DNA from 2 places in the Pantanalinema rosaneae CENA516 genome. Region 2 is predicted to be linked to the other one. Evidence: predicted binding sites of a transcription regulator. Region 2 holds the regulator's gene; the other holds the start of a gene.
The links. Region 2 encodes NtcA, which controls nitrogen genes in cyanobacteria. Its sites were predicted from a motif close to TTTGTANNNNNNNNTACAAA; they were not measured.
Positions count from the first base shown of each region.

Region 1: the regulator NtcA is predicted to act here: its motif matches at 1,383-1,402, upstream of ACN4EK_RS22495 (DUF3155 domain-containing protein).

Region 1 is NZ_JBLZFZ010000045.1:28,716-32,135, forward strand. Features, by position in the region: gene ACN4EK_RS22490 (sensor histidine kinase) at 1-1,118, opposite strand, end outside; gene ACN4EK_RS22495 (DUF3155 domain-containing protein) at 1,494-1,817, shown strand; gene ACN4EK_RS22500 (cofactor assembly of complex C subunit B) at 1,976-2,524, opposite strand; gene ACN4EK_RS22505 (PadR family transcriptional regulator) at 2,728-3,111, opposite strand.
Region 2 is NZ_JBLZFZ010000063.1:14,768-18,187, reverse strand. Features, by position in the region: gene fabI (enoyl-ACP reductase FabI) at 2-802, opposite strand; gene ntcA (global nitrogen regulator NtcA) at 1,194-1,865, shown strand; gene ACN4EK_RS26465 (DUF3084 domain-containing protein) at 2,106-3,420, shown strand, end outside.

The sequences.
Region 1 (3,420 bases), on a different contig from region 2:
ATTTCTAGCTCGGATTGGCAGGGTGTTGGTGCGGCTGTGACCAAGACGACTCCGCCCTCAGAGGTGTATTTTAGGGCATTCTCGATCAGGTTATTCAATACTTCTCGTAGAGCCTGGGGATTCGCCCAAACCAGAGGTAAGTCTGAAGGAAGGCGAGATTTGAGTGTTAATCCCCTGTCCTGAGCGATCGCAGTTGCCGATGCCAGAAGCGGTTCCAAAATCGCCGCTACGGCACAGGGTTCTAACACTAAGTTAGCCCCAGCGAGCAGACCGGGTGAGGGCGGTAAGGGGGCAATAGCCGCCTCAGGTGTCTTGTTCTGGGTGTCAGTGGTGGGTGAAGCTGCCAGCAACGGGGTTGTATTGCTGCCCGATAGGAGTTCCAGTTGTTGGGATAGCTCCTGTAACCGGCTGGCTTCCCGCACAATACTATTGGCAATTTCTCGATTAGTATCCCCTGGCAGTAAGCGTTTGAGAATTAACTTGCCAAAGGTTTGCAATGCCATGAGGGAATTGCGAAATTGATGCAGCAGGTTATCCATCATGTCATGCTGCTGCGCCTGAAATACCTGTTGTTGTTGACGATCGCGCTCCAGCCATTGATAACGCTGATCCAGGACACAGGCAAGCGTTAAGGTGTTAGCAATTTGGCGAATCTGAGCCTGCTCCCAACTACTCCAGGAGCGATCGTTGCGTCCAGTCACCAATAACCCCAACATCGCCTCCTCATGCCACAGGGGCAACACCATTTGCCGTTGCGTCACCACTAGAGCAGGTAACTCAGGCGACTGAAGCGACTCTCCAGGCAGGGTGAGATGGGGAGCCTGAGCAACGGGAGCCGCAGGTAAGTGACTGGGCTGGCTAGAGGAGGCATCGGCAGGCAATTGTGGTGTTGCCGGAGGCATGGGAGTCGCCGCAGACACCAGGGACAATACCCAATCAGCTTCCCAGCGAACCGCCGCTTCAGGATAGGTGACGATCGGGACTAACCGTGGTTGAGAGCCTTCCACCAGATCGGATGTTAAGTAAACCGCACTAAAGGATGCCCCTAACCCTTGGGTCAGGAGATTGACCTGCGCCCGACAGAGGGCAACAAATTCAGAACTCGTCGGTAACAACATCAGCAGTTCCTGGAAGACAAAGATCCCCGCTCAGAAGGGTGGAATAACTCTATAGCAATCCTACCTGAAGGATTAAGTTTGCTTACGCTGTTACAGCGTTCTATCTCTAATGACGGAGTATGTAAGGACAAGAGAGCTTAACAGTCGCTGATTTTATCTGGTAAGCTAATTTAAGTTTAATAAATTTTTTATAACTAACCCGAGGCAGGGAAATCGCTAAAACCCTTGAAAAGCTTGAACTTATCGTTGCTGAGGCATTTAAAGTTTGTATCAATCGTTTAAAAGAAGTTGAATTTTTGATGCCAAGCCGATATACTTAGCGACGGCTTTTGTAACTATCACTACACTTATTCGCTAGAAAAGGGGGTAAGGGGATTGGCAAGGAGACGCAAGCGTAAGAGCCGTCGGCGGCAAGAGGGGCGTCGGATTCTTGAGAACGTGCCTCAGTTCAGCATCGAGTGTGGGGAGGACAAACCTGTTACCGCCGCTCGTAAGTTTATCCATTCTGAAGGCATTCTTCCGCCCGCTCTACTATTAGTGAAGCGGAACGAGCATACCACGGATCGGTACTTCTGGGCAGAGAAGGGTTTGTTTGGGGCTCAATACGTTGAGGAGAATCATTTTCTATTTCCTAGCCTGCGTCTGTCAGACGAAGTACCTGAGAGCATGGTAGTAACCACTACCGCCCGCGCTCGGTAAGCGTTCGATCGCAGGTTAGTCTTTATCGCAATTGCTCTCTTAAGCCTGGGAAGGTTACTTCCGGTGGCGGAGAGAGTATCTAAATAAAATACCCCACTTGAGTTGCTCGCTCAGGTGGGGTTTCCTCATTGGTAGCCCGGATGTCAGTGCCAATTGGACTAATGCAAGCTGGGCTGATCGACCGGCTTGAGGGCTAGCAGGCGCTGAAGGGCTAAAATCTCATCGCGATGGGCTGTCACCGTAATCCGGCTTTGAGCCTCTGTACTGGCATCGGTGGTCGGTTCAACTGTTAATCGCACCTGCTCAGGACGAGATGCCCCTCGCCAGTAAAACACACCTGCTAAAGGCGCTAGCAGCACCAGGAACCATAGACCCACCGACCAGCCTGGAGAGAGAATGGAGAGCACCAGTACCAGGCAAAGAATACCGATCGCGGCAAGTAGGGATAAAAAGATTGCCAAAAACCAACTCGGACGCACCTGACCCTCAAATGTCACCTGAGTTTGGTCAGCATTGACGGCTGTAACATGATAGGCACGTTGAGCAAAATACTGTTGCAATTGCTCGACCAGGGATGACTCGGGTTGTTCAGATGCCAGCGTCACGAGTTGAGTTCGATCCTTCACAGAGGCTCGAATAAAGAAAAACAGTCCGATCGCCAGCAATAGCGTCAGAAAAAACGTTGAGGACAAAATCGGATTGCTCATAGTTACCAGCCTCATCGGAGTGAATTGCCAATAGTTTAAGTTTAGTAAACTTGGCGACTCTTGAGATTGGCAGTAAGCACCGACTTTGCCCTGAACAACCGTGACGCTGGAGCAACTGTCAACTATAGGTATAAATCCGGTGTTGCTAGCCGTAGCAAATTGCTAACTGCTAGTCAACAGCGTCCTGATTTAATCCTTGAGCCTTAGCCAGGAGTTTGAACTAATCCCGTTGCGGCTGGTAAGCTGTGATAGTCCTTCACATAGTTGAACCAGAGGTCAGACAGCTCTTGAGATCGTTGTTGAGCTTCTGGCTTGATTTGGTACATCCGGCGTGGCCGCCCCCGCCCCTCAACCTTTTTCCAGTACCCAGTAATCATCTCTTCTTCTTCAAGAAACTTTAGGGCACTGTAAAGTACAGTATCAGAGAGACGATAAGTGGGATACTCAGTTTCTAGAAGCTGAATTAACTCGGTTCCATAGGAGTCGCCCCGAGATAAAACCGCTAGTACGTAGCAGACCGCCAGTTCTTTGTTGAGATAGAAAGGCGGTGGAGCTTGAAAGAAGTTATAGATATCGTCAAACGTCATCTTTCCCATCCAGGCAAACAGTCAAATAGTGAGTGGATTTGTAAGAAGTAAAATCTTCCTACAAAAGTTTCTACATCAACCTAACAACAACACTCTAGTCCCCGACATCAACCTAAAGCATTAGATTTGCCTTATAAGGAAAAAATTCCCGGCTACTTTAGGTTAGTACAGTATGTACTGTCCACAGGTTGGTTCACCTGCTATGAGAGACTGGTCACCCGCTTCTTTGTAACGTTGCTAAACAACGGTTAGGAAATCTGGTAGACAGTTTCTCCGGTGGCTAAGCCTATGTCGAGAATACCCCCGCTG
Region 2 (3,420 bases):
CCTATGCCATGCCTAAGATTTCGTAGCCCGCATCGACATAAAGGATCTGCCCGGTAATGCCGCTTGCCAGATCGCTACACAGGAAGGCAGCCGTGTTGCCCACTTCTGTCTGCGTCACGGTTCGGCGGAGGGGTGCCACTTCCTCAACGTGGTGGATCATATCCAGAATGCCGCCGACGGCTGAAGAAGCTAACGTCCGAATCGGTCCTGCCGAGATGCCATTCACCCGGATATTTTGGGGACCCAGATCAGCCGCGAGATACCGCACACTCATTTCTAATCCGGCTTTAGCGATCCCCATCACGTTGTAGTTGGGGATCACCCGCACTCCACCCAGATAAGTCAGGGTTACGACACTGCCCCCTTCGGTCATTAAAGGCTTGGCGGCAGCACAGAGTTTCACCAAGGAGTAAGTGCTGATGTCCATTGCCAGCGCAAAACCATCGCGGGAGGTTTCGACGAAGCCACCGGACAAGTCATCTTTATTGGCAAAGGCGAGGCAGTGAATCAGAATGTCTACCTTGCTCCACTTTTCCCGCACCGTATCGAAGGTAGCCTGAATTTGAGCATCATCCTGAACGTTGCAGGGGACAAAGAGGCTGGGCTGTAATGGTTCCACCAGATCGGCAACTTTCTTTTCCATCTTGCCCTTCTCATCCGGGAGGTAAGTCACCCCGATGTTGGCTCCGGCCTGGTGAAGTTGCTGGGCAATGCCCCAGGCGATCGAGCGGTTATTCGCAATCCCTGTAACCAGGGCGTTTTTTCCTGTCAAATCCAGCATGGCGATCGGTACTTTATGCAATGATTAAGCGCACCTATGAGAATACTCAAAGATGGGGTACAACGGTAGCAGATCTGATCATTCAGATGTTCTGAATGCCACCATTCTGCCGTTGGTTGCTGATCTCAGGTAGCGACGCAATCCAGTTGCCCTCAAGCGATCGCGGAATTTTTCTGACACAGGCTAAAATCCTCAATAAAATTGGGATAATTCCTTCTAAGCTGGTTGCATCGGAGGGCGATTGACTCAATTTAGTTAGCGAACGAACGAAATACTTCTGACCGGAAGTAATTTTGTAGCAAATGGCACAAAAAACCACTGTGAAGTAAGTTTAAGTGTTCTAAGTTACAGATCTGTTTAGTAAACCTCACCGTTGTTATCTGGGCAACGTTCATCGCACCAGTCAGGGGATATGGTAGTGACGCAAGATCAGCCGCTGGCATCAGTATTCCGCCAAATGAGTGGGGGAGCATTTCCGCCCGTTGTTGAAACCTTTGAACGAGGCAAGACGATCTTTTTCCCGGGTGATCCAGCCGAGCGGGTGTATTTTTTGCTCAAGGGGGCCGTGAAGCTTTCACGGGTCTATGAGGCTGGAGAAGAGATTACCGTCGCCTTATTACGAGAAAACAGTGTGTTTGGGGTGCTGTCCCTGATTACTGGGCATCGGTCTGACCGCTTTTATCATGCGGTTGCCTTTACACCTGTAGAGTTACTGTCAGTGCCGATCGAGCAAATGGAGAAAGCCCTAAAGGAAAATCCTGAGTTATCATTGGTCTTGCTTCAGGGATTATCCTCGCGGATCTTACAAACCGAAATGATGATTGAAACCCTGGCACACCGGGATATGGGATCACGGCTGGTTAGCTTTTTGTTGATTTTGTGTCGTGATTTTGGGCTACCGACTAAAGATGGAATTACGATCGACTTGAAACTGTCGCACCAGGCAATTGCAGAAGCGATCGGGTCTACCCGAGTGACCGTAACCCGCTTATTGGGTGATCTACGCCAGGACAAAATGATCTCAATCCATAAGAAGAAAATCACGGTTCACAATCCAGTTACCTTAAGTCAGCAGTTTAACTAACCTTCTGACCCCATTCGCTCCTCCTAATCGCAATAACTGAATAGACATACGGTAGGCTGTAGATGAACTTTCGCCCTGAGGATTTCGTCTGCCAGGTTTTTAGGACTCTGCCATGCAGATTTGATGGGTGAAAGTCTGGTGCAATGTCTGGGGACACGGTTTCCGGGGTAAAGCAGTCTATTAATCTATTAAAACGATGCACTTGAGCGATCGAGGCAGATAGGGCGTTTGGGAGTGTCGATGTCCATTGGGTACATCTTAATTTTGGCGGTGTTGGTGTTGGGTGGGGTGATTGCTACGGTTGGCGATCGGCTGGGAACCAAGGTGGGCAAAGCTCGACTGAGCCTGTTTAACCTGCGACCTCGGCGGACGGCGACGTTAATTACCATTCTGACGGGGGGGATTATTGCGGCTTCCACCTTAGGTGTCCTGTTTGCGGCCAGTGAACAATTGCGTACAGGGGTGTTTGAACTCAATTCGATTCAACGGCGACTGCGGAAAACCCGCTCTGACCTGCGCGAGGCGAGAGATGAAAAAGAGCAGATTGAAGACGAACTGGATCAGGTTCGCTCTGATCGCGCTACGGCAAAGAAGCAACTTACCCAAACTCGACAACAATTAACGGAAACGAATCAGTCCTTGCAAACGGCGATCGCGGAACGTTCCCGTGCCCAGGCAGAGCGATCGCGGATTGAAGCTGAACTGGGTCAAACTCGCAGGCAACTGGCGGTCGTCTCAGAACAAGGGGGTCGATTACGGTCAGAGATCAGCCAATTGCAACAGGAACGCAACCAGGTGATTGCTGAACGGGATGCCCAAATCGCAGATCGAGAGCGGGTGATCCAGGAGCGGGAAGGGCAACTGAAGCAACTGGAAGTTCAGCAGGACTATCTGGCGCGGGAAGTGGGTCGTCTGGAACGGGAAGCTCAGGGTTTACGCCAGGGCAACTTAGCGGTGCAGCGAGGGCAGGTGTTAGCGACGGCAGTGGTGCGGGTGGTTGACCCGGAACTGGCACAGCAAGCTGTGGATCAACTGTTGCGAGAGGCGAATCGATCGGCGTTGCAATTAGTCCAACCGGGCACAAAAGAGCAGGAGCAGATTATTCAGATCACAAAGCTAGAGGTCGAGCAATTAAATCAACAAATTAACGATGGTCAGGATTACGTAGTGCGAATTTCTTCCGCCGCTAACTATCTGGTGGGGGAGCGTTCTATCCAGGTGTTTGCTGAAGCTGTCCCCAATCGCCTTGTCTTTCAGCAGGATGATCTGGTCGCCGCGACCTCATTTGACCCGTCCACGTTATCTGACGATCAGATGCAACAGCGGATTAATTTATTATTGGCGGCGGCGGGATTCCGGGCTCGTCGTCTGGGCATCTTAACGGATACCGTCCAAATTGGGCGAGTGCAAAATTTGATTGTATTTATCGATAAACTCAAGCAGTATCGGCAATCGGTAGGGCTAAAAGCGATCGCAGCGAATGATATTTATACGGCAGGCCCATTAAAGGTGGAATTGCTGGCTGAGCAGAATGGGCAGGTGTTATTCCGAACTG